DNA from 3 places in the Kineococcus aurantiacus genome. Region 1 is predicted to be linked to each of the others. Evidence: riboswitches for the same ligand, from Rfam matches in the RefSeq annotation. Region 1 holds a riboswitch; each other region holds the start of a gene.
What was found. A riboswitch is a leader RNA that binds a small molecule or an ion and turns the genes downstream of it on or off. The one in region 1 is predicted to bind thiamine pyrophosphate.
Positions count from the first base shown of each region.

Region 2: it holds a riboswitch for thiamine pyrophosphate, as region 1 does, so the genes downstream of both, BJ968_RS13230 (ECF transporter S component) here and thiO (glycine oxidase ThiO) in region 1, are expected to answer to the same signal.
Region 3: it holds a riboswitch for thiamine pyrophosphate, as region 1 does, so the genes downstream of both, thiM (hydroxyethylthiazole kinase) here and thiO (glycine oxidase ThiO) in region 1, are expected to answer to the same signal.

Region 1 is NZ_JACCBB010000001.1:3,324,360-3,333,955, reverse strand. It holds gene BJ968_RS16105 (alpha/beta fold hydrolase) at 1-431, opposite strand, end outside; gene BJ968_RS16100 (MmyB family transcriptional regulator) at 460-963, opposite strand; gene BJ968_RS16095 (alpha/beta hydrolase fold domain-containing protein) at 1,107-2,069, shown strand; gene BJ968_RS16090 (3-oxoacyl-ACP reductase) at 2,125-2,907, opposite strand; gene BJ968_RS16085 (ThiF family adenylyltransferase) at 2,886-3,977, opposite strand; gene thiG (thiazole synthase) at 3,974-4,768, opposite strand; gene thiS (sulfur carrier protein ThiS) at 4,765-4,974, opposite strand; gene thiO (glycine oxidase ThiO) at 4,974-6,092, opposite strand; TPP riboswitch at 6,080-6,189, opposite strand; gene thiE (thiamine phosphate synthase) at 6,221-6,859, shown strand; gene BJ968_RS16060 (Gfo/Idh/MocA family protein) at 6,864-8,024, opposite strand; gene BJ968_RS16055 (urease subunit alpha) at 8,124-9,596, opposite strand, start outside.
Region 2 is NZ_JACCBB010000001.1:2,732,018-2,741,613, forward strand. It holds tRNA gene BJ968_RS13200 (tRNA-Gly) at 38-108, shown strand; gene BJ968_RS13205 (hypothetical protein) at 161-427, opposite strand; gene BJ968_RS13210 (NAD-dependent epimerase/dehydratase family protein) at 528-1,511, shown strand; gene BJ968_RS13215 (CsbD family protein) at 1,515-1,688, opposite strand; gene BJ968_RS13220 (DUF4235 domain-containing protein) at 1,921-2,223, opposite strand; gene BJ968_RS13225 (hypothetical protein) at 2,239-2,379, opposite strand; TPP riboswitch at 2,441-2,544, shown strand; gene BJ968_RS13230 (ECF transporter S component) at 2,592-3,197, shown strand; gene BJ968_RS13235 (ATP-binding cassette domain-containing protein) at 3,190-4,644, shown strand; gene BJ968_RS13240 (CbiQ family ECF transporter T component) at 4,815-5,588, shown strand; gene BJ968_RS13245 (aldo/keto reductase) at 5,703-6,689, shown strand; gene BJ968_RS13250 (alpha-hydroxy acid oxidase) at 6,718-7,950, opposite strand; gene BJ968_RS13255 (rhamnulokinase) at 7,950-9,437, opposite strand; gene BJ968_RS13260 (bifunctional aldolase/short-chain dehydrogenase) at 9,434-9,596, opposite strand, start outside.
Region 3 is NZ_JACCBB010000001.1:1,334,051-1,343,646, forward strand. It holds gene BJ968_RS06365 (acetate/propionate family kinase) at 1-1,068, opposite strand, end outside; gene BJ968_RS06370 (thiaminase II/PqqC family protein) at 1,151-1,810, opposite strand; gene thiD (bifunctional hydroxymethylpyrimidine kinase/phosphomethylpyrimidine kinase) at 1,807-2,622, opposite strand; gene thiE (thiamine phosphate synthase) at 2,619-3,242, opposite strand; gene thiM (hydroxyethylthiazole kinase) at 3,239-4,042, opposite strand; TPP riboswitch at 4,035-4,135, opposite strand; gene BJ968_RS06390 (DUF4383 domain-containing protein) at 4,198-4,653, shown strand; gene mgrA (L-glyceraldehyde 3-phosphate reductase) at 4,681-5,715, opposite strand; gene BJ968_RS06400 (LmeA family phospholipid-binding protein) at 5,787-6,509, opposite strand; gene trxA (thioredoxin) at 6,560-6,997, shown strand; gene BJ968_RS06410 (SpoIIE family protein phosphatase) at 7,143-9,302, shown strand; gene BJ968_RS06415 (amino acid permease) at 9,350-9,596, opposite strand, start outside.

The DNA of each region.
Region 1 (9,596 bases):
GCGAAGCGGGCCGGGTCGATGCGGAACTCCTGCCCGCCGGCGGCCAGCGGGTAGGCCAGCAGCGTCTCGCCCAGGGTGCTGCCCTCGAACCGGCCGGACAGCTCCAGGGCGCTCTCGCCGCGCTCGGGGACGAACGCGGCGACGTAGACGAGGCCGGTGACGACGTCGCCCAGGGCGGCGGCGGCCTCGGTGACGACCATGCCGCCGTAGGAGTGCCCGACGAGGACGACGGGGCGGCCCAGGCCCCGGACCACGTCGACGAGGTAGGCCGCGTCGGTGTCCACGGCGCGCAGCGGGTTGGCGACGGCGACGGTCTCCACGCCGCGGTCGTGCAGGGTGCGGGCGACGTCCGCCCAGCTGGCGGACTCGGCGAAGGCGCCGTGGACGAGGACGGCGACGGGCTTGCCGTCGGGGCTGTCGGTGCGGGACACGGGGGCCACCTCTCGATCGGTCTGTCGGTCAGGGACGGGTGCGCAGCGACTGCAGCCGCTGCGCGGTCGTGGCGTCGTCGGGACGCACGACGGTCAGGGTGAGGCCGGGGGGCTGGGCCGGGGCCAGCAGGTCGACCCAGGTCAGGGCCAGCCGCCCCACCACGGGGTGCTCCACGGCGAACGACCCCGTGCCCGGGCGGGGCGGGACGCCGGCCTGCCAGGCGCGGTTGAAGTCGTCGCTGCGGGCGGCCAGCTCCCCGACCAGGCCGCGGAACCGGGGGTCGTCCAGGTGCTCGGCGGAGCGTTCCCGCAGCAGCCCCGCGACGTCGCGGGCGGTCGCCTCCCACGGGGTGGTCGCCCGGGACGCCCCGGGGTCGAGGAACGCGGAGCGGGCGATGTTGGTCCCGGGGGTGAACGCCGCGGTGAGCCGCTGGGCCAGGTCGTTGGCGACCACGACGTCCAGGTACCCGTTGCGCAGCAGGACGGGGAGTTCACCGACCGCCCGCACCAGGTCCCCGAGGAGGTCACTCACCCCGGCGACGCTAGGTGGCCCCCGCACCGGCAGCCAGGTCCTGACAGGGTCAGGCCCGCGGCCCCGCCGCGGGCCCGTCCGCGGCCACGATGGGCAGGACCCGACCGACCCGTCGCCCCCCGGCGCCGACCCCAGGAGCCACCGTGCCCGGCAACCCGAAGAACGTCAGCCTCGAACCGGCCGCCCAGGCCTTCGTCGACGCCACCAGCGAACCGCCGTTCCTCTACCAGCTCGCCCCCGAGGACGGCCGCAAGGCCGTCGACTCCGTCCAGGACGAACCCATCGACAAGCCCGACGTCGACGAGCAGTGGATCACCGTCACCGGCGGCCCCACCGGCAGCGTCCCGGTCCGGATCGTCAAACCGCTCGGCGCGACCGGGTCCCTGCCCGTCGTGGTCTACACCCACGGCGCCGGCTGGGTCTTCGGCGACGCCCACACCCACGACCGCCTCGTGCGCGACCTGGCCGTCGGCACCGGCGCGGCCGTCGTCTTCCCCGAGTACGACCGCTCCCCCGAGGCCAAGTACCCCGTCGCCAACGAGCAGGCGTACGCGGCCGTGAAGTGGGTCGTCGAGCACGGCGGCGAGCACGGCCTGGACGGCTCGCGCCTGGCCGTGGCCGGTGACTCCGTCGGCGGCAACATGGCCATCGCGCTGACGCTGCTGGCCAAGGAGCGCGGTGAGTTCTCCTTCCGCCAGCAGGTGCTGTTCTACCCGGTCACCGACGCGAGCTTCGACACCGCCTCGTACCACGAGTTCGCCGAGGGGTACTTCCTGGCCCGCGAGGGCATGAAGTGGTTCTGGGACCAGTACACGACCCCCGAGACCGACCGCACGCAGATCACCGTCTCCCCGCTGCGGGCGACCACCGAGCAGCTCACCGGGCTGCCCCCGGCGCTGGTCGTCACCGCCGAGGCCGACGTGCTGCGCGACGAGGGCGAGGCGTACGCGGCCAAGCTGCGCGAGGCCGGGGTCCCCGTCACGGCGGTGCGCTACCAGGGCATCGTGCACGACTTCGTCATGGTCAACTCCCTGCACGGCACCAACGCCGCCAAGGGCGCCGTGGCGCAGGCGGTCTCGTTCCTGCGCGCCGCGCTGCAGGACTGAGGCCCCGACCGCCCGGGACGGGTCCCGTCCCCGTCCCGGGCGCCGGGCCGGCGCGTCAGTCCATCACCAGTCCCCCGTCGACGACGAGGTTCTGGCCCGTGACCGCCCGCGCCCACGGGGAGGCGAAGAACAGGACGGCGTCGGCGAACTGCTCGGGGGTGGTCACCGAGCGCAGCGGGGTGCTGCCGGCGATGAGGTCGAACACGGCCTCCGGTGTCGCCGAGCTCGCGTCCGTCGTCCGCAGCAGGCCGCCGCTGACCATGTTCACCGTGATCCCGCGGGGACCGAGGTCGGCCGCGAAGGTGCGCGTGACCGACAGCAGGGCCGCCTTGGCCGCGGTGTAGTCGTGGTAGGGCACGACGGGGTGCTGGAACAGGTTCGTGCCGACGTTGACGACGCGGCCGGAACCGAGCTCGGCGAAACCCCCCAGCGCGGCCTGGACGACGTTGACGGCTCCCTGGACCGTCCCGGCGAACTGCGCGGAGAACGCCTCGTACCCGATCTCGTCGGCCTTGGCGCGGGCGTCGCCGTCGAAGGAGAACCCCGACAGGGCGTTGTTCACGACGGTCGCCACGGGTGCGCCGAACTCCCGGCGGGCCGCGGCGAACAGCGCGTCGACCTGGTCGCGGTCGCGGACGTCGGCCCGCACGGCGACCGCGCGCCCGGGGTGCCGCTCAGCGATCGCCTGCGCCGCGTCGGCGCTCGTGAGGTGGTCGACGACGACGCGCGCGCCCTCGCGCAGGAACGCCTCGGTGAGGCTGCGCCCCAGCCCGCGCGCCCCGCCGGTGACGAGGACGACCTGGTCCCGCAGCGGGGTCACGCCGTCCGCCCCGTCCACGCCGCGATCCCGCCGCGCAGGTGGCAGACGTCGGTCCGGCCCCGGCCCAGGAGGGTCTGCACGGCGAGGGCCGAGCGGGTGCCGCCGGCGCAGTGCAGGACGAGTTCGCCGTCCGGCAGGGCGTCGGGGTCCACGAGCAGCCGCGCCAGCGGGACCAGCACGGCGCCGGGGATCGACCGGGCGGCGTGCTCGGCGGGCTCCCGGACGTCGACGAGGACGAAGTCGTCGCGCCCGGCCTCGCGCGCCGCGAGGCGCGCGGCCAGGTCGGCCGCGCTGATCTCGTGCGCGGGCTCGGCGAGCGCGGTCACGGGTTCGCGGTCGGGGTCGGGGGTCAGGGCGAACGAGCGCCAGGTGCCCGCGAAGGCGTCGTGGACGCTCACCCGTCCCAGCAGGCTGCGCCCGGTGCCGGTGAGCAGCTTCACCGTCTCGGTGACCATGGCGGCCCCGACCGCGGCGCACACCGAGCCGATCACCCCGGCCTCGGCGCAGTTCGGGACGGTGCCGGGGGCCGGCGGGTCGGGGAACAGGTCGCGGTAGGTGGGGCCGTGGCCGTGCCGGAACACCGCCACCTGCCCCTCGAACCGCAGCACCGCCCCCCACACCCAGGGCCTGCCGGCCAGGACGCAGGCGTCGTTGACGAGGTAGCGTGTCGTGAAGTTGTCCGACCCGTCCACGACGAGGTCGTACCCGGCGACGAGGTCGAGCGCGTTGGCGGCCGTGAGGCGTTCGGCGTGGGCCACGACGCGCACGTGCGGGTTCGCGCGCGCGAGCTCCTCGCGGGCGCTCTCGGCCTTGGACCGGCCCGTGCTGGCGGTGGGGTGCAGGACCTGCCGGTGCAGGTTGGACTCCTCGACGACGTCGTCGTCGACGACCCCCAGCGTCCCGACCCCGGCGGCCGCGAGGTACAGCAGCACGGGTGAACCGAGGCCGCCGGCGCCGACCACGAGCACGCGGGAGTTCTTCAGCCGCAGCTGCGCCTGCTCGCCGAAACCCGGCAGCTGCAGCTGGCGGGCGTAGCGCCGCCGTTCGGCCGGGGTGAGCCCGGCCGCCGGTTCCACCAGCGCGGTCACGACGCGGCCCCGAAGTCGGCCCCGAAGTCGGCCATGCCCCGCAGCGGGGAGGACGCCTGCGCCAGCGGGCGGCGCGGGATGCGCCCGGCGAGGTGGGCCTGCCGGCCGGCCAGGACGGCGTGCCGCATGGCCGAGCCCATGAGCTCGGGGTCGTGGGCGCGGGTCACGGCGGTGGCCAGCAGGACGGCGTCGCAGCCCAGTTCCATCGCCAGCGCGGCGTCCGAGGCCGTCCCGACGCCCGCGTCGAGGACGACGGGGACCGAGGCGCGTTCGGCGACGAGGGCGATGTTGTGGGGGTTGAGGATCCCCAGCCCGGTGCCGATGGGGGCGCCCAGCGGCATGACGGCCGCGCAGCCGAGCCGTTCCAGGCGCAGCGCGAGGGCGGGGTCGTCGTTGGTGTAGGCCAGGACGGTGAAACCGTCCTCGACGAGCCGGTCCGCCGCGTCGAGGAGTTCGGTGGCGTCGGGCAGCAGCGTCTCCTCGTCGGCGACGACCTCCAGCTTCACCCAGTCGGTGCCCAGCGCCTCGCGGCCCATCCGGGCCGTGAGCACGGCCTCGTGGGCCGTGCGGCACCCGGCGGTGTTCGGCAGGACGTCGACGCCCACGCGGTCGAGGACGTCGAGCAGCGAACCCCGGGCGCCCGGGTCGACGCGGCGCATGGCCACGGTCGTGAGCTGGGTGCCCGAGGCGCGCAGCGCCCGTTCCAGGACGTCGTGGTTGGCGGCTCCCCCGGTGCCGGTGATGAGCCGGGAGGAGAACTCCCGGCCGGCGATGACGAGCGGGTCGTTCACCCTCCGGCCACCGCCCCGAGCAGTTCCACGCGGTCCCCGGCGCGCAGGTGCGTCGCCGCCCACCGCCCGCGCGGGACGACCTCGTCGCCGACCGCCACGGCGACCCCGCGCCCGTCGGGCGGGCACGACCCGACCGACGCCACGACGTCGGCGACGGTGTCCCCCGCGGCGCAGGCGAACACCTCACCGTTCAGGACGATCTCCATCAGCCCCTCCACCTCACGAGTTCCTCGAACCTGCCCGGTGCGCACGCCGCGACCGGCGGCGGCACGTCCTGCCCGGTGACCAGCGCGGTGACGGCCTGGGCCGTCACCGCCGACAGCAGCACCCCGTTGCGCCCGTGCCCGACGGCCAGCACGAGCCCCTCGACGTCGCCGGCGCCGATGAGCGGCAGGTTGTCGGGCGAGCCCGGCCGCGAGCGCGCGACGGCTTCGGCGAGTTCCAGCTCGGCCAGGGCGGGCACGAGCGCGCAGGCGTCCTGGAGCAGGTCCCGCACGGCCCCGGCCGTGACGGTGGTGTCGTAGCCGAGGTCCTCGGTCGTGGCGCCGACGACGACCTCGCCGTCCTCGCGCGGCACGACGTACACCGCCCGGTCCCGCACGGTTCCGCGCACGACGTGGTGCGGGACGGGGGAACCGTTGCCGCGCAACCGGAGCACCTGGCCCTTGACCGGGCGCACGGGGGCGTGCGCGGTGGCGCGGGCCCCGGTCGCGAGGACCACGCGGCCGGCCGCGACCTCCCCCTGCGGCGTCCGGACGCCGGTGACGCGCCCGGCGGTCACCGCCGGTTCGCCGGTGGTGCGCCGGAACTCCACGCCGCGTTCGCGCGCGGCGCGCAGCACCGCGGTGACGAGCCGCCGGGGGTCGACCTGGTGGTCACCGGGCACGAGGGTCCCGGCCACGACGGCCGGGTCGAGCAGCGGTTCGCGCTGCCGGCACTGCGCCGCGCTGAGGCGCTCGACCTGCAGGCCCCACTGCTCCTGGCGGCGGCGGACGTCGGCCAGCCGGGCCCGGTCACCCGCGTCGAGCGCGACGAGGAGGGTCCCGGTGGGCCGGTAGCCGACCCCCAGGCCGGAGGCCTCCTGGACGCGGGCCGCGTGGTCGGCGAAACCACCGGCGGCGTGCAGGCCCAGCCGCAGCAGCGCGGGTTCGGAACCGTGCATCTCGCTGACGGGGGCGAGCATCCCGGCCGCGGCGTGCGAGGCCCCGGCACCGGGTTCGGGGTCGACGAGCAGGACGTGCAGGCCCTGTTCGGCCAGCCGCCACGCGCAGGTGGCGCCGACGACGCCACCCCCGAGCACGACGACGTCGTGCGGCACTGCCACCACTCTCCCTTCGCCGGTGCTAACCGGTGCAGGTTCGGACGGTCGGCGAGATCGCTCGCCCTCTCAGCCCGCCTGCCGGGCTCCCGTGGTGGGAGGACCATACCCCCACCGGTGGCAGACTCTCCAGGGTGCCGAAACCCGATCTGCGCGACGCCCGGCTCTACCTGTGCACCGACGCCCGCCGGGAGCGGGGCGACCTGGCCGGGTTCCTCGACGTGGTGCTCGCGGCGGGGGTGGACGTCGTGCAGTTGCGGGACAGGACGCTCGACGCGGTGGAGGAACTGGAGCTGCTGCACCTGACGGCCGACGTGGCCCACCGGCACGGACGGCTGGTGGCCGTCAACGACCGCGCCGACCTCGCGGCCGCCGTGGGGGCCGACGTCCTGCACCTGGGGCAGCGGGACCTGCCGCCGGCCCTGGCCCGGCGGGTCGTGGGCCCCGACGTCGCGATCGGGCGCTCGACGCACGACCGGGAGCAGTTCGACGCGGCGCTGGCCGACGACGACGTCGACTACGCCTGCACCGGGCCGGTGTGGGCGACGCCGACGAAACCCGGCCGCGCCGCGACGGGTCTGGACCTGGTGCGGCACGCCGCGGCGGCGGGGACCGCGAAACCGTGGTTCGCCATCGGCGGCGTGGACCGCGGGACGGTCCCGCAGGTCGTCGCCGCGGGCGCGCGCCGCGTCGTCGTCGTCCGGGCGCTCACCGGGGCCCCCGACGCCGCCGCGGCGGTGCGGGCCCTGCGGGAGGCGCTGCCGGGCGCCTGACCCCTCACCGGGTCCAGGCGACCCCGCACCCGGCGAAGGTCCGCCGTTCGCGCAGCACGGTGGCGACGGCCTCCTCGACGCCGACGAGCCGGACCGCCTCGTCCCCGCCGGGCAGCGGGGTGCGCCGCAGGTGGGCGTCGGCGACCGCCCGGGGGGCGGGTCCGGTGACGACGGCGTCCAGGACGCGGGTGAACGCACCGGCGGCCACGAGCGGGGCCCGCAGCGGCCCGCCGTCGGCGGCGCGGCCGAGGAGGTCGTCGAGCAGGTCGAACCGGTCGTGCCGCGTCACCAGCGGCGGCCGTCCCGGCACCTCCTCGACGACGACGTCGAGGGTGTAGTGCAGCGTCAGCCGGCCCCGGGTGCCCTCGACGACGACGAACGGCTCGCCCGGTTCGGCGGCGGCCAGCGTCACGGCCACCACCAGGTCGGGGGCCTCGCGCAGCGACACGACCAGGGAGGTCGTGTCGTCGGTCTCGATGTCGTTGACGCGGTAGGGGTCGACCTGCACGGCGGTGACGTCCTCGACGCGCGTGCGGCCGGCCACGGCCAGGGCCGTGGCGAGGGCGTGCGCGAGCGGGTTCGTCACGACGCCGTCGGCGACGACGCGCCCGTCGAGGTGGCGGCGCCCGGACCAGGCCGCGCGGGTGAAGTAGGAGCGGGGCCGCACCCAGCAGCCGGCGGCCGCGTACCCGGTGACGTCCCCGACGCCGCCCCGGGCGACGCGGTCGCGGACGTGGTCGAGAGCGGCCGAGCCCAGGCTCTGGAAGCCGACCTGGACGAGCCGGCCGCACTCGCGGGCGACGGCCAGGACCTCGGCGAACTCGGCCAGGCCGGTCGTCGGGGGTTTCTCCAGGACGACGTGGGACCCCGCGCGCAGGGCCGCGATCGCCAGGTCGGCGTGCGTGGGCAGGGGCGTGGCGATCGCGACGGCGTCGGGGGCCCCGGCGGCCAGCAGGTCCGGCAGCGCGTCGAACCAGGGGACCTGCGCGGGGACGACACCGTCCTGGCGGCGCGGTTCGGCGACCCCGGTCCAGCGCAGGCGGCCGGCGGCCGCGCGGGCCCCGAGCCGGTCCACGTAGGTGCGGCCGAACCCGTGGACGCCGGCGAGCGCGACGCTCGGCACCCGGTCGGAGCGGGCCGGCCGCAGCGGGGTGCGTGTGGTCATCGGTGGCCCCTCCGCGTGGTGGTGCGGCGGTCGCCGCGCTTCGGACCCGGCGATGGTAACCGCTTTCCCACCTGCGGTCACCACCCACCCGGGCCACCGCTACAGGAGGTACAGCCGCGTCAGGCTCGTCCGCTCCGCCGCCTCCGAGCTGACCGGTTCCCCGTCGACCGTGACCAGCCCGGTCGGGGCGACGCGCACCCGGGCCAGGCGGGAGTTGCGCACCATCGAGCCCAGCCCGATGCCGCGGGTGCCCCGGACCCCGACCCGGCGGCGGCGCGTGGTCATCGCGTCGTTGCCGTCGGCCGCGGCCGCCGCGGAGGTGAACGCCACCGACAGGTCCGCCGCCGTCGCCCCGTGCGCCCCGAACTGCGGTCCGAGGACGAGGGGCTGGGCCCGGTCGATGGCCGCGTTCGGGTCGCCCGTCACGCCGTAGGCGGGGAAACCGGCCTTGAGGACGAGCTCGGGTTTGGCGCCGAAGAACTCCGGCCGCCACAGGACCACGTCGGCGAGCTTGCCGACCTCCAGGCTCCCGACCTCGTGGGACAGCCCGTGGGCGATGGCGGGGTTCACCGTGAGCTTGGCGACGTACCGCAGGGCGCGCTCGTTGTCGTGGTCGGGGTGCTCGGCGCCGAGCTCGTGCTTCATCTTCCCGGCCATCGCGAACGTGCGCCGGACGGTCTCCCCCGCCCGGCCCATGCCCTGGGCGTCGGAGGAGGTGATGGGGATGACGCCGAGGTCGTGCAGGACGTCCTCGGCGCCCATGGTCCCGGCCCGGATGCGGTCGCGGGCCAGGGCCGCGTCACCGGGCAGGTCCTCCTTGAGGCCGTGGACCGACATGATCATGTGGTAGTGCTCGGCGACGGCGTCGCGGCCGAAGGGCAGGGTCGGGTTCGTGGAGGAACCGATGACGTTGGGTTCGCCGGCCATCCGCAGGACGTTGGGGACGTGCCCACCGCCGCAGCCCTCGATGTGGAACGCGTGGATGGTCCGGCCGTCCAGGACCGCGAGGGTGTCCTCGACCGACAGCGCCTCGTTGATGCCGTCGGTGTGCAGGGCGACCTGCACGTCGTGCTCCTCGGCCACCGTGAGCGCGGTGTCGAGCGCGCGGGAGTGCGCACCCATGTCCTCGTGCACCTTGAAACCGCAGGCACCGCCCTCGACGAGGGCCTCCACCGACGACCCCGGGTCGCTGGCCGAACCCCGGCCCAGGAACCCGATGTTCACCGGCCAGGCGTCGAAGGCGTTGAACGCGTGCCGCAGCGCCCACGGCGAGTTCACCCCGACACCCCACACGGGCCCGAACTCCTGGCCGATGATCGTGGTCACCCCGGAGGCGAGGGAGGCCTCCATCACCCTGGGGGACAAAAGGTGCACGTGGGTGTCGATGGCGCCGGCGGTGGCGATGAGCCCCTCACCGGACACGATGGTCGTCCCCGTCCCGACGACGACGTCCACGTCGTCGAGGGTGTCGGGGTTCCCCGCGCGGCCGACGCCGGAGATCCGGCCCTCGCGGATGCCGATCGAGAGCTTGCGGACCCCCTGGACGGCGTCGACCACGACGACGTTGGAGAT
Region 2 (9,596 bases), 590 kb from region 1:
TCCGTTACAGTGGTGCCACTCCTGCTCGCAGGGGTACGCGGGTGTAGTTCAATGGTAGAACTTCAGCTTCCCAAGCTGATAGTGCGAGTTCGATTCTCGTCACCCGCTCAGCGCGAAGGCCCCGGTCCGGTGGACCGGGGCCTTCGTCGTCCTCCGGCGGCTAGCGCGTGCCCTCGGGGCCGTCGTCGCCCGGCACCGCGTTCGCGGCGTCCTCCTCGCTGATCCGGACCCCCGCGATCGGGTCGCCCTGGCCCGTCCCGTCGGCCACGTCGTCCTGCAGGCCCAGCGGGTCCTGCGGGTCGCGGGCCGGGCTGGGCACGGGGCCGGAGTCGGCGGCGCGGGCGTTCTGCCGGCTGCCGCCGTCCTGCACGGCGCGGACCTCGGCGTTGTCGCGCGGGTCCACGTGGTCGGTGCTCTCGTCGCTCACCCGGCCACTGTGCGCCGCCCGCGCGCCGCCCGCGCGCCGGACGCGTAGGGTCGCGATCCGGACGAACCAGCTGGACGACGGGGTCGAGGCGAGGAGCACCATGGCGTTGCGGGTCCTGTTCATCGGCGGCACCGGGATCATCAGCTCGGCGTGCGCCGACCTGGCGGTCCGGCGCGGCATCGACCTCACGGTCCTCAACCGCGGTCACGGCACGCGCCCCCTGCCCGAGGGCGCGCGGGTCCTGCGGGCCGACGTGCGGGACCCGGCGAGCGTGGACGCGGCCCTGGGCGACGAGCGGTTCGACGCCGTCGTCGACTTCGTGGCCTTCACCCCCGAGCACGTCGCGGCCGACGTCGAGCGCTTCCGCGGCCGCACCGGGCAGTACGTCTTCGTCTCCAGCGCCAGCGCCTACGCCAAACCCGTCGCGCACCTGCCGATCACCGAGTCCACGCCCCTGCGCAACCCCTTCTGGCAGTACTCCCGCGACAAGATCGCCTGCGAGGAGCTGCTGGCGCGGGAGTGGCGCGAGACCGGGTTCCCGGCCTTCGTCGTCCGGCCCAGCCACACCTACGACCGCAGGAGCGTGCCGCTCGACGACGGCTGGACGGCGGTCGACCGGATGCGGCGGGGCAAGCCGGTCGTGGTGCACGGCGACGGGACCTCGACGTGGGTGCTGACCCACCACACCGACTTCGCCGCCGGCTTCGTGCCGCTGCTGGGGGAGCCCGCCACGATCGGCGACGTCGTCCACCTCACGGGCGACGAGGTGCTCACGTGGGACGGGATCGCCCGGCGGCTGGGGGCCGCGGCCGGGGTCCCCGACCCGCAGCTCGTGCACGTGCCGAGCGAGGTGATCGCGCGCGAGGCGCCCGACCGCGGGCCGGGGCTGCTGGGGGACAAGGCGCACTCGGTGGTCTTCGACAACGGCAAGCTCAAGCGGTTCGTGCCCGGGTTCGAGGCGACGACGAGCTTCGCGCAGGGCGCGCGGGAGATCGTCGCCCACCACGACGCGGACCCGGCCCTGCGGGTCGTCGACGCCGTCGCCGACGCCCGTCAGGACCGGCTCGTGGAGCGGTTCGGCTGAGGGTCAGCCCTTGAAGGCGTCCTTGACGTGCTCGCCGCGCTGCTTGAGGTCGGCGGCCGCCTGGTCCTTCTGACCCTCGCGGCGCAGTTCCTCGTCGTCCTTGGCGCCGCCGACGGCCTCCTTCGCCTTCCCAGCGAGGTCCTGGGCCGCGTTCTTGATCTTGTCGCTCGCGCTCATCGTCGCTCTCCTCCCTGCTCCCGGGTGGTTCCCGGTGCGGACCACCACTGCAGCACCGCCGCGGCCGGCCCGCACCCGGGGAGGGCCCCCGCGCGGGGTCGGTCCCGGGGAGGGTTCGTGGAGGCCCCGAGGTGGTCGCGCAGCACCCGCCCGACGGCCGCGTCCGGGCGCGCGCGACCGGACCCCCACCCGCGCGGGGCGGGGGCCGGCCGCGGCAGTCACGGACCGGTGGTCAGGAGTTGGCCTCGACCCCACCGTCGTCGCCCGGGCCCAGACCCGGCGGCAGCTCGCCGAAGCTCTTGCGGTACCAGACCGCGGCCTGGCGCTCCACGACGAGCCGGGTCAGGCCGATGATCGCGCCGGAGGCCAGCGCCCAGACCACCGCCTCCCTCCACGCCACGTCCGGGTCCTCCGGGTTGTCCGGCGGCGGGGACCCCGTCGCCGTCACCCAGATCTTCTTCGTGACGCGGCTCGCGACCGCGGTCGCGAGGATGCCGGCACCCGGGCCGACCAACTTCCAGACGATCGAGCTCATGCGCCGAACCCTGCCCTACAGCAGGTCCAGGAGCCAGCCCAGGAGCGGTGTGAGGGCGGCCGCGCTGCCGCCCAGCACCGCGACGACCACGACCAGCGTCAGCAGCCGGACCGCCCTCGACGGCCCACCGTCCGGTCCCCGCATCATCCGCAGCACCCCCCCATCCTCCCAGTCCCGTCACCCCCACCGCGGGAGGCGGGGACGGGGGTAGGGTCGGGGCACACGACAGGGGAGCGCCGTGGGCGCTGAGAGTGCGGGTACCCGCAGACCCTCGAACCTGATCCGGCTCACACCGGCGTAGGGAGTCGGGACGTCCTCGACGCGTGGCCACCCGGCCGCGCGTCCCCCTCCTGGACCCAGGAGGAACCATGAGCACCAGCACCGTCAGCCGCGCCCGCAGCCCCCACCGCTGGCGCACCGTCGACCTCGTCACCGCCGCCGTGCTCGGCGTCGCGTTCGGCGTCGTCTTCTGGGGCTGGGACGTCCTGTACGCCGTCCTGACGCCCCTGTTCACCGCTGTCCCGTTCGTCCAGAGCATCCTCGCCGGGGTGTGGCTGCTGCCCGCGGTCGTCGCGGCCCTCGTCGTGCGCCGGCCCGGGGCCGCACTGCTCGCCGAAGTGGTCGCGGCCAGCGTCGAGGCCCTGCTGGGCAACCAGTGGGGCACGTCCGTCCTCGTCTCCGGCGTCATCCAGGGCCTCGGCGTCGAGATCGCGGTCGCCCTGTTCGCCTGGCGCCGGTTCGGCCCGGCCGTCGCCGTCCTCGGCGGTGTCCTGGCCGCTGTCCTCGAAGGCGTCTACGAGCTCTTCGCCTACTACGCCGGGGAGTGGACGTTGCCGCTGCAGGCCGTGTACGTCGGCTGCTTCGCCGTCTCCGGCGCCGTGGTCGCCGGCCTCGGCGGCTGGCTCCTCGTGCGGGCGCTGGCCCGCACCGGGGCCCTGTCCGCCTTCGCCGCCGGGCGCGAGCACGGTGCCTGACCTCACCCTGCGGGGCCTGACGGTCACCTCCCCGCAGGGCCGCGTCCTCCTGCGCGACGTCGACCTCGACGTCGCCGCGGGGGAGCGCGTCCTGCTCGCCGGGCCCAGCGGGGCGGGCAAGTCGACCGTCCTGCGGGCCCTGGCCGGTCTGCTCGGCGAGGAGGTCGACGCCACCGGCGACGTCCGGCTCGACCGGCGCACCCCCGCGCCGGGGGAGGTGGGCCTGCTCGTGCAGGACCCGCTGGACGCCGTCGTCGCCGAGACCGCCGGGCGGGACACCGCCTTCGGTCCCGAGAACGCGGGGCAGGACCGGGCCGCGATCTGGCGGCACGTCGCCCGCGCCCACGCCGCGGCCCGGTTCACCGCCGGCCGCGACCGCGAGGTCGTCACCCTCTCCGGCGGGGAGCGCCAGCGCCTGGCGCTCGCCGGGACCCTCGCGGCCGACCCGGCCGTGCTGCTCCTGGACGAGCCGACGGCCATGCTCGACGCGCCCACCGCCGCCGCCGTGCGCACCGCCGTCCTGGACGCCGCCCGCGGGCGCAGCCTGCTCGTCGTCGACCACGACCTCGCCGCGTGGGCCCCCCACGTCGACCGCGTGGTCCTGCTGGGACCCGACGGCCGCGTCGCCGCCGACGGCGCCCCCGGGCCGGTCCTGGCCGGCGTGGACCACCTGTGGGCGCCCGGGGCCGGCACCCCGGTCCCCCTCGCCGTCCCCGACGGGCTCCTCGCCCCGGTGCTGAGCGTGCGCGGCGACGCGCTGCGGGGCCGGGGGCTGGGGCTGGTGCGCAGCCGCCGGGGGCTGCGCCCGCGCCCGCCCGCCACCGTCCTGACCGGGGTCGACGTCACCGCCGCCGCGGGCGCCGTCACCCCGGTCACCGGTGACAGCGGCGCCGGGAAGTCCAGCCTGCTGGCCCTGCTCGCCGGCCTGGCCCGGCCCACCGCCGGGGAGCTGCTGGCGGCCCCGGAGCTGGCCGGCCGCCGCGGCCGCCGCGCGCCGGGCGACTGGACCTCGGCCGAGCTGGCCGCCCGCACCGGCTGGGTGCCGCAGTTCCCCGAGCACACCTTCGTCGCCGCCACCGTGCGCGAGGAGGCCGCCGCGACGGCCCGCGTCCTGGGCCGCGACACCGCCCGCGCGCAGGAGCTGCTCGAGCTGCTGGGGCTCGCCGACCACGCCGATGTCAACCCCTTCCGGCTCTCCGGCGGCGAGCAGCGCCGGCTGGCGCTCGCCGGTGCCCTGGCCGCGGGACCGGCGCTCGTCCTGGCCGACGAGCCGAGCGTGGGGCAGGACCGGCGGACCTGGTCGGCCGTGGCCGGTCTGCTGCGGGCCGCGGCCCGCGACGGGGCCGCCGTCGTCGTCAGCACCCACGACGGGCGCCTGCTCGACGTCCTCGGCGGGTCCGGCGGGGTGCACCTGCGGGCGGGGTCGGCCGGGGAGGTCGCGGCGTGAGCGGCGGCACCTCCCAGCCCGGCGTCCACCCCCCGGTCAGTCCCTCTGTCCATCCCCCGGTCCACACCGCGGTCCACAGCCCTGTCCACACCGCTGTGCACAGCGGTGTGGACAACCCTGTGGAGATCACCCCCGGGGGTGTGGACGACGGGGGCGTGGACGACAGGGGCGTGGACGACGGGGGTATGGACGACGGGGTCCCCCCGACCGCGGCCGAACGGCGCAGCGCCGGCCCGGGGCCGGTGGTCCGGCACTGCGGCCCGCTGCCGCTGCTGGCCGTCGGGCTGCTCTGCGCCCTCGGGGCCTTCGCCGTGCAGGAGTGGTGGCAGGCCGCCGGGGCCCTGCTCGTGCAGCTCCTGTGCGTGCCGCTGGTCGTCGGGGACGTGCGCGCGGCCGCGCGGCGCCTGCTGCCCCTGGGGCTGGCGGCGCTGTCGGTGGGGTGGTCGACGATCCTCGGCGGCGACAGCCCCGAACCCCTGTGGACGGCCCTGACGGCGACGCTGCGCCTGCTCGTCCTCGTGCTGCCCGGCTCGCTGCTGCTGGGGTGGCTCGACCCCGCCGAGGCCGGCGACCACCTCGCCCAGCGGCTGCGCGTGCCCGGGCGCGTCGTCGTGGCCGCCGTCGTCGCGCTGGGCCGGCTCGACACCCTCGCCGACTCCTGGGAGCAGGTCGCCGCCGCCCGCCGGGTCCGCGGGTCCGGCCCCGGGCGGGGACCCCTGAGCCGCGTCCGCTGGTCGGCCTCGACGGCCTTCGGGCTGCTCGTCGACGCCGTGCGCCGGGCGGGCCGGGTCTCGGTCGCGATGGACGCGCGCGGCTTCGCGGCGCAGACGGCCGGCCGCCGCTCCTGGGCGCTGCCGGCCCCCTGGCGGCGGGCCGACACCGTCCTGCTCCTGACCGGCACCGCCGTGGCGGCCGTCCCGCTCCTGCTGCGGCTGGTCGGCTGACCCCGCCACCGGCGACCGGTCCTTGACGCGGTGCCCGCCCCGGACGGCAGGATCGTCCCCGGCGACGGGGCCGGAGGACCGGCCACCGGGACGCGGGGACGCGGAGGTGCGGACGTGGAGCGGGTGCTGGGACGCAGCGGCATCGGGGTCAGCGCGCTGGGCGTGGGGACGTGGGCCCTCGGCGGTCCGATGTTCGGCGGGGAGCAGGCCCTGGGCTGGGGCGAGGTGGACGACGAGGAGTCGGTGCGGGCGCTGCGCCGGGCCGTGGAGCTGGGCGCCACCTTCTTCGACACCGCCGACGCCTACGGCACCGGCCACGCCGAGGAGGTCCTGGCCCGCGCGCTCGGCGCGCAGCGCGACGAGCTGGTGTGGGCCACCAAGTGGGGCAACACCTACGAGGAGTCCACGCGGCAGCTCACCGGCACCGACCCCTCGCCGCAGTACGCCCGGCGCGCGCTGGAGGCCTCGCTGCGCCGGCTGCGCACCGACCGGGTGGACCTGTGGCAGCTGCACATCGCCGACCTCGACCCCGTGCTGGCCGAGGACCTCGTCGCCACCTGCGAGGACCTCGTCGGGCAGGGGCTGGTCCGCTCCTACGCCTGGAGCACCGACGACCCGGCGCGCGCGGCCGTCTTCGCCGCCGGGCCGCACTGCACCGCCGTGCAGCACGGCCTCAACGTCCTCGACGACGCCCCGCAGGTGCTGGCGCTGTGCGAGGAGCACGACCTGGCCAGCGTGAACCGCAGCCCGCTGGCGATGGGCCTGCTCTCGGACAAGGTGACCGCGAGCACCGTCGTGCCCGAGGGCGACGTCCGCCACCACCAGCCGGAGTGGCTGCGCTGGTTCGACGGCGGCCGGCCCACCCCGGACTTCCTGCGCCGCCGCGACGCCGTGCGCGAGGTCCTCACCGGCGGCGGCCGGACGCTGGCGCAGGGGGCGCTGGCGTGGATCTGGGCGCGCAGCCCGCGCACGGTCCCCATCCCGGGGTGCCGGACCGTCGCGCAGGTGGAGGAGAACGTCGGGGCGATGGCCGCCGGCCCGCTGACCGCCGAGGAGTTCGCGGCCGTCGAGGAGGTCCTGCGCCCGGCGCGGGAGGGCTGACCGGCGCCTCGGCCCTCCCCGGCCGGGTTCACAGGGGGCGCGGGACGAGACGCTGCAGCTGGGTGACGTGCGCGGGGGTCAGTTCCTCCAGGCTCGTGACCTGCAGCAGCTTCATGGTGCGCACGACCTGGTCGGACAGGATCTGGATCGCCTTGTCGACCCCGGCGCGCCCACCGGCCATGAGGCCGTAGAGGTAGGCCCGGCCGATGAGGGTGAACCGGGCGCCGAGGGCGATCGAGGCGACGACGTCGGCGCCGTTCATGATGCCGGTGTCGACGGCGACCTCGGTGTCGGCGCCGACCTCCCTGACCACCTCGGGCAGCAGGTGGAAGGGGATCGGGGCGCGGTCCAGCTGCCGGCCGCCGTGGTTGGACAGGACGATGCCGTCGACGCCGAGGTCGGCCAGCCGCCGGGAGTCGGGCACGTTCTGCACGCCCTTGACCACCAGCTTGCCGGGCCACATCCGGCGGATCTCGGCGAGGTCGTCGTAGTCGATCGAGGGGTCCATGGCGTAGTCGAGGAGTTCCCCGACGGTGCCGCCGGTCTCGGTGAGGGAGGCGAACTCCAGCTTGCGGGTGGTGAGGAAGTCGAACCACCAGCCCGGGCGGGTCGCGGTGTCCAGGATGGTGGAGACGGTCAGCTGCGGGGGGATGGAGAAGCCGTTGCGCTTGTCGCGCAGCCGGGCCCCGGCCACGGGGGTGTCGACGGTGAACATGAGCGTGTCGAAACCGGCCGCCGCGGCGCGCTCGACGAGGCCGTAGGAGATCTCCCGCTTGCGCATGACGTACAGCTGGAACCAGTTGCGCCCGGTCGGGTTGGCGGCCTTGACGCCCTCGATGGTGGTGGTGCCCAGGGTGGAGAGGGTGAAGGGGATGCCCGCCGCGCCCGCGGCCCCGGCCCCGGCCTCCTCGCCCTCGGTCTGCATGAGGCGGGTGAAACCGGTGGGGGCGATGCCGAAGGGCAGCGCGGAGGGGCCGCCGAAGACCGTGGTGGACGTGTCGACCTTCGACACGTCGTGCAGGATCGAGGGGTGGAACTCCACGTCGGAGAACGCCTGCCGGGCCCGGGCCAGGGAGATCTCGCCCTCGGCCGAGCCGTCGGTGTAGTCGAACGCGGCCCGCGGGGTGCGCTTCTTGGCGATGCGCCGCAGGTCCTCGATGGTCAGGGCCGCGTCGAGGCGGCGCTTGCGGCTGTTCAGCTCGGGCTTCTTGAACCCGACGAGGTCGAGGAGTTCGCGGGGGTCGGGGACTTGACGCTGCATCAGGGCTTCCCGGGGTCGGAGGCGGAGCGGGGGGTCTGGCCCGGCTGGTGGCGGGGCGCGTAGCGGACGACGCCGGCTGATGCTCGCGCGACGGCCCGCAGGTCGTCCAGGTCCGGGCCGAGCCGGCCCGCGGCGCGGGCCTGCACCAGCAGGTTCCCCAGGGCGGTCGCCTCGACGGGACCGGCCAGCACCGGCAGGCCCGTGCGGTCGGCCGTGAGCTGGCACAGGAGCGTGTTCAGCGCGCCGCCGCCGACGAGGTGGACGACGCGGACGTCGTGGTCGGCCAGCCGCGCGGCGTCGGCCACGGCGGCGGCGAACGCGACGGCGAGGCTCTCCACGACGCTGCGGACCACCTGCGCCGGGGTGTCGGGGACGGGTTCGCCGTGGGCGCGGCACCAGTTCCGGATGCGGCCGGGGACGTCGCCCGGCGGCAGGAAGGCGGGGTCGTTGACGTCGAAGACGGCGACGGGGCCGGTGACCCGGGCGGCCGCGTCGAGCAGGTCGGACAGCTCCGCCGACCGCTCGGCGTCGGTCGCAGCCGGGTTCCACTGCCGCAGCGACTCGCTCAGCAGCCACAGGCCCATGACGTTCTTCAGGAACCGGGTGCGGCCGTCGACGCCGCCCTCGTTGGTGAACCCGGCGGTGCGGGCGTCCCCGGTCAGGACGGGGTCCTTCAGCTCCAGCCCGACCAGCCCCCACGTCCCGCAGGACACGTAGGCGAAGTCGTCGCCGGTGGCGGGGACGGCCACGACCGCCGAGGCGGTGTCGTGGGAGCCGACCGCGACGACGTCCAGGGCGGCGCCGACGGTCTCGGCGACGTCCGGGGTCAGCCGGCCGACGGGGGTGCCGGGGTCCACGAGGGCGGGCAGCAGGTGCGGGTACACCCCCACGCGGCGGGCCAGGTCGAGGTCCCAGCCGTCCCCGCCGGCGGTCAGGAGGCCGGTGGTGGAGGCGTTGGTCCGCTCGGCGACGACGGCACCGGTGAGCCAGAACCCGATGAGGTCGGGGATCAGCAGGACGGTGTCGGCGGCCTCCAGCAGCGTCCCCTCGGTGGCCAGCTGGAAGAGGGTGTTGAAGGGCAGGTGCTGCAACCCGTTGCGGGCGAACAGCTCCTTGGCGCCCACACGGGCGTGGACGGTGTCCACGCCCGCCTCGTTGCGGCTGTCGCGGTAGTGGAACGGCGTCCCGAGCAGCCGGCCGCCGGCCAGCAGGCCGTAGTCGACGGCCCAGGAGTCGATCCCGACGCTGGCGATCTCCCCGGGGTGGTGGCGCTGGGCGGCGGCCAGCCCGAGCAGGACCTGCCGGTACAGCTCCAGGACGTTCCAGTGCAGCCCGTCGCGGGTCCGGACGGGGTCGTTGGCGAACCGGGCGACGTGCCGCACCCGCAGGGCCGGTCCCGCGCCCGCTGCGTCCTCCTGGAGGTGGCCCAGGACGACGCGGCCGCTGGTGGCCCCGAGGTCGACGGCCGCGAACGCCTGCTCGCTCATCGCAGGAAGGCGGCGGCGACGCCGGCGTCGACGGGGACGTGCAGGCCGGTGGTGTGCGACAGTTCCCCGCCGGTGAGGACGAACACGGCGTTCGCGACGTGCTCGGGCAGGACCTCGCGCTTGAGCAGGGTCCGCTGGGCGTAGAACTTCCCGAGGTCG
Region 3 (9,596 bases), 2.0 Mb from region 1:
GTCCTCGACGAGCCCGAGGTGGCGCAGCCGCGCCAGCAGCATCGAGCGGACGTTCGCGGCGTTCTCCCCGATGCCGCCGGTCAGCACGAGGGCGTCGAGGCCGCCGAGGGAGACGGTCAGGCCCGCGACGTGCTTGGCCGCGCGGTGGACGAAGACGTCGAGGGCCAGCCGCGCCCCGGCGTGCCCCTCGGCCGCCTTGCCCGACAGGGTCCGCACGTCGTTGGACAGCCCCGACAGGGCCAGCAGCCCGGAGGCGGAGTTGAGCTGCCGGACGATCTCGGTGACGCTCTCGCCGGTCCGGTCGGCGACGAGCTCGACGACGGCCGGGTCCAGGTCGCCCGAGCGGGTGCCCATGACCAGGCCCTCCAGCGGCGTCAGCCCCATCGTCGTGTCGACCGAGCGGCCCCCGAGCACGGCGGTGGCGCTGCACCCGTTGCCCAGGTGGGCCACGACGAGCTTCAGGTCGGCCGGGTCGCGGCCGTCGGCGGCGTGCAGGACCTCCGCGGCCCGCTGGCTGACGTAGCGGTGGCTGGTGCCGTGCATGCCGTAGCGGCGCACGCCGAACTCCTCGTACCAGCGGGCCGGGACGGCGTAGCGGAAGTTCGTCTCGGGCATCGTCTGGTGGAACGCGGTGTCGAAGACGGCGACGTGCTCCAGCTCCGGCAGCACGGCGCGGGCGGCCTCGATGCCGGAGGCGTTGGCCGGGTTGTGCAGCGGGGCCAGCGCGGACAGCTCGTGGATCTGCGCCAGGACGCGGTCGTCGACGCGCACCGACCCGTGGAACACCGACCCGCCCTGGACGACGCGGTGCCCGACCCCCAGCAGCGGCGGCAGGTCCAGGTCGAGCAGGCGCTGCAGGACGTGGGCCAGGGCGCCGCGGTGGGTGGAGGCGGCCGGGGTGATGGTGCGGGTGCCCTGCGCGGTCGTCATGTGGACGACGGCGTCGGGGCTGCCGATGCGCTCCCCGAGGCAGCTGAGGGCGCGCTCGCCCGTGACGGGGTCGACGAGGGCGAGCTTGACGGAGGAGCTGCCGCAGTTCACGACGACGACCGAACCGCTGCTGGACAAGACCGCTCCCCTCCTCGTGGCCCGCCCGCGCGGAGCCGTGCCGACACTCTCCCGCCCCGGCGCGGTCCGCGCCCGCGCGGGGTCAGGGGACGGGCCAGGTCTCGCGCCGGTGCGCGGTCTCCCAGAACAGCCACTCGTAGCGGGTGGCGACGGCGAACGCCTCGTGCATGGCCTCCTCCAGCCCGGCCGTGGCCGCGGCGTCCACGAGGGCCCGGGCCCGCTCGACGGAGGCGTGGAACTCGGGGGCGTCGTAGGCGGCGACCCACCGGGCGTAGGGGTGCCCGGGCACGAGCTCGGCGTGCGCGGCCAGCCGCCGACCGGCGTCGGCGTAGACCCAGAAGCACGGCAGCACGGCCGCCGCGGCGACGGCGTAGGGGTCGGTCGCCGCGCTGGCCACGAGGTGGGAGACGTAGCCCAGGGTGGTGGGCGAGGCGACCGGCGCGGCCGGGGCCGGCGGCAGCAGCCCGGACTCCAGCAGGTCGGCGTGCAGGGCCGACTCCACGACGACGGCGCCGTGGGCGGACTGCGCCCAGAACGTCGCGGCCGCGGTGTCGGGGGCGCGGGCGGCCAGCAGCGACAGCGCGCGGGCGTACCCGGACAGGTAGATCGCGTCCTGCTCCAGGTAGTGCCGGAACACGGCCGCGTCGAGCGTGCCCGCGCCCAGCTCGGCCAGGAACGGCGACGCCTCGATCGCCGCGCGCACGGCCGCGGTGCGTTCCCACGCCCGGTCGGTGAAGGTCACGGTCGGTCCTCCCGCAGGGCGAAGGCGTGGTCGAGGGGGCCGTGCCCGGACCCGACGCGCAGGGCGGCGCCGGCGCGCAGGGCGGCCTGGAGGTAGTCGCGGGCGGGGTCGGCGAGCTGCTCCCAGCCCGCGCCGGGGTGCAGGGCGGCCTGCGCGGCCAGCGCCGAGGACAGCGTGCAGCCGGTGCCGTGGGTCGCGGTGGTGTCCACCCGGGGCCGCCGCAGGAGGAGTTCTCCGGCGTCGCCGACGAGGACGTCGACGCTGTCCGCCCCGGTCAGGTGCCCGCCCTTGAGCAGGACGGTGGTCCCGCTGCGGGCGAACAGCTCGCGCGCCTGCGCCCGGCACCCGTCGAGGTCGCGGGCCGGTTCGGCGTCCAGCAGGACGGCCGCCTCGGGCACGTTCGGGGTGACGAGGTCGGCCAGCGGCAGCAGGTCCTCGCGCAGGGCGGCGACGGCGGCCGGGTCGAGCAGGCGGTCACCGCTGGTGGCGACCATGACGGGGTCCAGGACGACGCGGCCGACGTCGCGGGAGCGCACCGCGGCGGCCACCGCGGCGACGACGCCGGCGTCGGCGAGCATCCCGATCTTCGTGGCGTGCACGGTGACGTCGTCGAGCACCGCGTCGAGCTGCTGCGCGACGAAACCGGCCGGGACGACGTGGACGCCGCGCACGCCGCGGGTGTTCTGCGCCGTCAGGGCGGTCAGGACGCTCGTGCCGTACACCCCGTGCGCCGCGAACGTCTTCAGGTCGGCCTGGACGCCCGCTCCCCCGCTGGGGTCGCTGCCGGCGACGGTGAGCGCGACGGCGCTCACGCGCGGTCCCACTGGTTCCGCAGCGCCCGGGCCGCGCGTCGCGGGTCGTCGGCCGCGCAGATCTCCGACACGACGCAGAACCCGGTGATCCCGGTGCCGCGCAGGGGGTCGAGGTTGTCGGGGTGGATGCCGCCGATCGCCACGCAGGGCACGGGCGAGGCGGCCACGACGGCCCGCACGCCCTCGGCGCCGAGCGCGGCGGCGGCGTCGGGTTTCGTCGCGGTGTCGCGCACGGGGCCCACCCCGAGGTAGTCCACCACCGCGGGGTCCACCCGCTGCGCCTGCTCGACGGTGGAGACCGACAGCCCGACGAGCAGGCCCGGGGCGATGCGGCGGACCTGCTCGGCCGGCAGGTCCGACTGGCCCAGGTGGACCCCGTCGGCGCCCGCGACGAGCGCCACGTCGACGGCGTCGTTGACGAAGAGGGGCACCCCGGTGCCGGCCAGGACGTCGCGCACGGCGACGACGAGGGCGAGGCGGTCGCGGTCAGGGCCGTGCTTGGCCCGCACCTGCACGGCGTCGACGCCGCCGGCGACGGCGGCCCGCACGACTTCGGCGACCCCGCGGTCGCCGCACAGGGCGGTGTCGGTCACCAGGTACAGGCTGGGGGTGAAGCTCACGCGAGCCGTCCCGCGGCCGCGCCCAGCGCCCCGGCGTCGACGGCGTCGAGCTCGTCGAGCCAGGCGGTGGCGAAGGACCCCGGCCCCGCGGCGCGCTCGGCGGCGCGCTCGGCGGCGACCGCGACGTGCAGGTGGGCCGCGACGGCCGCCACCAGCGGGTCGGGTTCGACCCCGGCGTAGGCGGCGACGAGCGCCCCCAGGGAGCAGCCCGCGCCGGTCGTGCGGGTCAGCAGCTCGTGACCGCCGGGGACGCGGACGGTGCGCCCGGCGTGCACGACGACGTCGACGGTCCCGGAGACGGCCACGGCGCCGCCGGTGCGCGACGACAGCGCCCGCGCGGCCTCGACGGCGTCCTCGACCCCGTCGGTGGCGTCGACCCCGCGCCCCCCGGCTCCGGCGCCGGCCAGCCCCAGGACCTCGGAGGCGTTGGCGCGCACCACGGTCGGGGCGTGCTCGAGCAGGTCGCGGGCCACCCGGGTGCGGAACTCCAGGCCGCCGACGGCGACGGGGTCCAGGACCCAGGGGGTGCCGTGGGCGCGGGCCGCTCCGGCCGCCAGCGCCATGGCCGTCGCCTTGACGTCGTCGAGGGTGCCCACGTTGACCAGCACGGCCGAGGCGACGGCCGCGAACGGGGCGGCCTCGTGGACGTTGTCGACCATCGCCGGGGCGGCCCCGGCGGCCAGCAGGGCGTTGGCGGTGATGGTCTGCACGACCGAGTTGGTGAGGCACTGCACCAGCGGTGCGCGCTGCGCCACCGCGGCCCGTGCCCGCGCGACGTCTTCCCCCGTGACGGCAGCCATGCCGCGACATCCCTTCGTCAGCATTACCTGAATCAGGTTCTCCGGGTGTGATCTCAGCTGCGCGATCCGCGCGCAGCACCCCGTGTCGCGGCCGACAGTAGCACCGCGGGGGGCCGGGCCCGTTTGCGCCGGGGACCACCGGGTAGCGGCTGCTCATGAGCCAGAACTTCGCGGGGTCGGTGGAGCCGGTGCACCCGCGCACCACCGCCGGGCAGCACCTGTCGCTGGTCGTGGGGGTCCTGCTCCTGCTGCTGGGCGTGGCGGGTTTCGCGGTGTCCGGCGTCGGGGACTGGACCGGCGGGACCCAGGAGCAGCAGGTGGTCGGTTTCTCGGTCAACCCGCTCTCCAGCGCCGTGCACGTGGTGCTGGGGCTGCTGGGGCTGCTGGGCCGCACCGGCGCCCGCCGGGGGCGGTGGTTCGGGATCGTGCTGTTCGCCGCCTGCGCCGCGCTGTTCGCGTGGGGCCTGTCCAGCGAGGGGTCCGGCGACACCCCGCTGAACCTGGCGTGGCCGGTCACCACGCTGCACGGGGTCCTGGCCGCGGCGGGTCTGCTCATCGCGCTCGTGCCCGTGCGCGCGGGCCGCAGGCCCTCGACGGCCGAACTGGGCTGACCCCCCGCGGGGGGGCCAGCCCACGGGTCAGTTCTCGCCGCCCTCGCGGACGCCGGCCCACAGGTCGACGCCGGAGTCCACGGCGAACTCCTCGATCGCGGCCAGCTCGGCGTCGCTGAACTCCAGCTTCTGCACGGCGGCCACGTTGTCCTCGACCTGGCGCACCGAACTGGCCCCGATGAGGGTCGTGGTGACCCGGCGGTCGCGCAGCACCCAGGACAGCGCGAGCTGCGCCAGCGTCTGCCCGCGCCCGGAGGCGATCTCCTGCAGACCGCGGATGCGGCGCAGGGTTTCGTCGTTCAGGACCGAGGGGTCGAGGGACTTGCCCTGCGCCGCACGGGAGTCCTCGGGGACGCCGTGGAGGTACCGGTCGGTCAGCAGCCCCTGGGCCAGGGCGGTGAAGGGGATGCAGCCGACCCCCTCGGCCTCCAGGACGTCCAGCAGCCCGGACTCGATCCACCGGTTGAACATGGAGTACGACGGCTGGTGGATGAGCAGCGGCGTGCCGAGGTCGCGCAGGATCCGGGAGGCCTGCAGCGTCCGCTCGGGACCGTAGGAGGAGATCCCCACGTACAGCGCCTTGCCCGACCGGACGATGGCGTCCAGCGCCCCCATCGTCTCCTCGAGCGGGGTGTCCGGGTCCGGGCGGTGGTGGTAGAAGATGTCGACGTACTCCAGGCCCATGCGCTGCAGGGACTGGTCCAGGGACGCCGTGAGGTACTTGCGGGAGCCGCGGTCGCCGTACGGGCCGGGCCACATGTCCCAGCCCGCCTTGGAGGAGATGACCAGCTCGTCGCGGTACGGCGCGAAGTCCTCCCGGAACAGGCGGCCGAAGTTCGTCTCGGCGGAGCCGTAGGGCGGGCCGTAGTTGTTGGCGAGGTCGAAGTGGGTGATCCCCAGGTCGAACGCGCGGCGGGCGATGTCGCGCTGGGTCTGGAACGGCTTGTCGTCGCCGAAGTTGTGCCAGAAACCCAGCGAGAGCGCGGGCAGCTCGACGCCGCTGCGGCCGCAGCGGCGGAAGGGCATGGACTCGTACCGTCCAGCGTCTGCGGTGTAGGTCACAGCGCGATCCTGTCACGCGGGCCGGGCCGCACGGCCGCGGCGGGGCCGGGGCCCCGGGTGGGCGGGGCGGCTCAGGGGACGTCGACGGGGCCCGGCGCGAGCGCGCCCTCCACGGCGAGGCCGGTGTCGGTGACGCGCAGACCGCTCAGCCGCACCTGCGCCGGCACCCCCTCCAGCGGGACGGACAGGTCATCGACCCCGGCCAGCTCCAGCAGCCGCCGCGCCCGGCTCAGCGGCACCGTCGCCCCGGCCAGCTGCGCGCTGACCGGTTCGAGGCGGACGGCCGCGCCGTCCAGGACGGGCCGGGCGGTCACGGCCAGCTCGAGCCCGGCCGTGAGGACCCGCACGGTCGTCGCGGCGCGCACCGCGTCCCCGTCCCGGGCCAGCCGCACGTCCAGGCCCGCGACGGACACCTGCCGCGCCAGGTCCGCGAACGGCACCTGCGCCCGCAGCGTCCCGCCGGCGAGGTCCACCGTGCCTGCGCGCCCCAGGAGCACCGTGGGCGGGACGTCCACCTCCGGCACGCGCACCCGCACGTCGTGCAGCGCGAGGGAGCCGGCCGGCAGCTGCCCGACGGTGACGGTGACGTCCTCGAAGCGCCCCCGCGCGACCTGCCACAGGAACGACCCGCCCGCGACGGTGACCCGCGGGTCCTGCGGCAGGTCGTAGCGGGTGCGCAGCTCGGTCGCGACGCGGGCGGTCGCCCAGGCGCGCGCGCCGAGGTCGGCCGCGACGGCGATCACCGCGAGCGCCGCGAGGGTCACCAGCAGCCGGAGCAGGCGCGATCGGGGCACCTGCGCGACGGTACGGGAAGGTCTGGGGACCCACCGTGGTTGGCAAGGGCATGAGCACTCAGGCACTGACCCTGGAGACGCACGACGAGACCGTGAAGGACGGCATCGTCCTCATCGACTTCTGGGCCGACTGGTGCGGTCCGTGCAAGCAGTTCGCACCCGTGTTCGAGCAGGCCTCCACCCAGCACGAGGACATCACCTTCACCAAGGTGGACACCGAGGACCAGCAGGTGCTGGCCGCGCGCTACGGCATCACGTCGATCCCGACGCTGGTGGCCTACCGCGACGGCATCCCGGTCTTCGGCCAGCCCGGCGCCCTGCCCGGCCCGGCGCTGGAGCAGCTCATCGAGCAGGTCCGCGCCCTGGACATGGACCAGGTGAAGGAGCAGTACGCGCAGGCGCTCGCGGCCGAACAGGCCAAGCAGCAGGCCCAGCAGCAGCCGGCGCGCGAGGGCGTGCGGGCGGGCACCGACCCGGCCGCCTTCTGACCCGTCCCCGGTCCCCGTGCGGGAGCCCCGTCCGTCCCGGGCGGGGCTCCCGCGCGTTTGAGGCAGACACGGCCCCGCCGGAGTGATTCGATGGGGCCGCGAGCCGACGGGAGCGGTCGGGGACGACCAGGGGGGACGGGACAGGGTGACCACCGCACCGGTCGACATGGGGGCCGTGTTCCGGGCCCTGCCGACGGCGTACACGGTGCTGAGCCCGGACTTCACCGTCGTCGACGTGAACGCCGAGTTCCTCCGCCTCACCGGCCGCGAGCGGCACGAGGTGCTGGGCCGCGACGGCTTCGAGGTCTACCCGACGTCCCCGGAGACGCTGGTCGACGGCGGGAACCCGCTGCGCGCGCTGTTCACCCGCGTCCTGGCCTCGGGGCGGGCGGAGTCGGTGCCGCTGCTGCGCTACGACGTCGCGCCGACCCTGGCGGGGTCGCCCGCGGAGCGGTGGTGGTCGCTGGCCTGCTCGCCGCTGCTGGACGACGCGGGCCGCGTCGAGCTGCTGCTGTTCCACGTCGAGGACGTCAGCCGGTACGTGCTGGACCACCAGCGGGGGGTCCCGCACGAGGTCGAGCCGGCGCTCGGCTCCCGGCTCGTCGCCCGCCTGGAGGCCGGGCGGGTGGCGCAGGCCGCTCAGGCCCAGGCGGCGCGGCGGGTCTCGGCGCTGGCCGAGACGGCGCTGCAGCTGGCCTCGGCCCGGTCGCTGACCGACGTCGTCCACGCCCTGGCCGGCCACGGCCTGGCCGCGATCGACGCCGACGCGGCGGGCATCGCGGTGCGGGGCGAGGGCGGCTGGCAGCTGGTGGGCGTCGGTGGTCTCCACGACGAGCTGGACGAGCAGTGGGACCGCCTGCCGTTCGACTCCCCGCTGCCGATCTGCGTGAGCGCGCGCACGGGCCAGCGCGTCCTGCTGCCCGACGCCGCGGCGGTCGACGCCTACCACCCGCTGACGGCCTCGCTGCGCAACGGCAACGGCCGGCGGGCCTGGGCCTCGCTGCCGCTGCTGGTGGGCGGGCAGGTGATCGGGGGGCTGGCGGCCGGGTGGGGCCGGGACCACCCGTTCACGGACGAGGAGCTGGAGCTGCTCGACGGCTGCGCGGCGCAGTGCGCGCAGGCGCTGGAGCGCATCACCGGGGAGCGGTCCGCGGCCGAGGAGGTGCGCGCCGTGCGCCGCATGTCCGAGACGCTGCAGCGCAGCCTGCTGACGCAGCCGCCGGTCCGGGAGGGCCTGCAGCTGGCGATGCGCTACCAGCCCGCAGCCCGAGGCGCGGAGGTCGGCGGCGACTGGTTCGACGCGTTCGCGACCCGCTCGGGCGGCACCGTCCTCGTCGTCGGGGACGTCGTGGGGCACGACCAGGTCGCCGCGGCGGCCATGGGCCAGGTGCGGAACATGGTGCGGGGCATCGCCTTCGACGGTGACGACCGCCCGGCGACGCTGCTGGCCCGGCTGGACCAGGCGATGGCGGGCCTGGAGCTGGGGGCGCTGGCCACGGCGGTCCTGGCGGTCGTGGACCCGCCGCTGCCGGGGATCGGGTCGCGGCGGTTGCGGTGGGCCAACGCCGGTCACCTGCCGCCGCTGCTGCGCCGCGCGCGCGGCGGGGTGGACGTCCTGGACACCTGCGACGACCTCATGCTGGGGGTGGAGCCGACGTCGCTGCGGCACGAGCACGTCGTGGACCTCGACCCCGGCGACCTGCTGGTGCTCTACACCGACGGGCTCGTGGAGCGCCGCGGCCTGGACCTCGACGAGGGCGTCGCCGCGGTCCGCGCGGCCCTGCAGGCCCGCGACGTCCTGAACGCCGGGGGGTGGGCGGACTCGCTGCTGGCCGGCACGCGCGCGAGCGGCGCCGAGGACGACACGGCCCTGCTCGTCCTGCACGTGGACGCGGTGTCGGCGGCGCGGGCGGTGCAGGCCGGGGACGGGGTGGCCGAGACGGTGCTGCCGGCCGACCCGCGCTCGGTGCGCGACGCCCGCCGGGTGGTGCAGCGCTGCTGCGGCCACCAGGGGGTCGACGACGACACGACGGAGACCGCGGTGCTGCTGGCGAGCGAGCTGGTGACGAACGCCGTCGTCCACGGCCGCAGCGACGCCCGGTTGCGGGTCGTCGCGAGCCCGCGCTCGGTGCACGTCGAGGTCGGGGACGACAACGACCGGGTCCCGGTGCTGCAGACCCACGACGACGACGCCCTGTCGGGCCGCGGGATCTGGCTGCTGGAGACGGCCGCGACCCGCTGGGGCGTGCGGGAGGAGCCCATCGGCAAGGTCGTGTGGTTCACCCTCGAGGTGCCCGGCGCGTGAGCGGCCGGTGAGCGGCGGGGTCCGGGCGCGGCCCGGACCCCACCGCCTCACGCGTCGGTGGTGCTGCGCCCGACGGGGATGGTCCGGCCGCGGAAGAACCCGGGCCGGCGTGCGCGCTGCACGAGCATGACGACGACGCCGAGGGCGAGGACGCCGATGCCGAGCACGAACACCAGGCCGACCCCGCCGACCTGCGAGCCCGACCCGTAGGAGGGGTCCGTGGAGTCGACCGCGGTCTGGACGAAGAACACCAGCAGCAGCACCCCGCCCACGAGGGGGGCCAGGCAGGTCGAC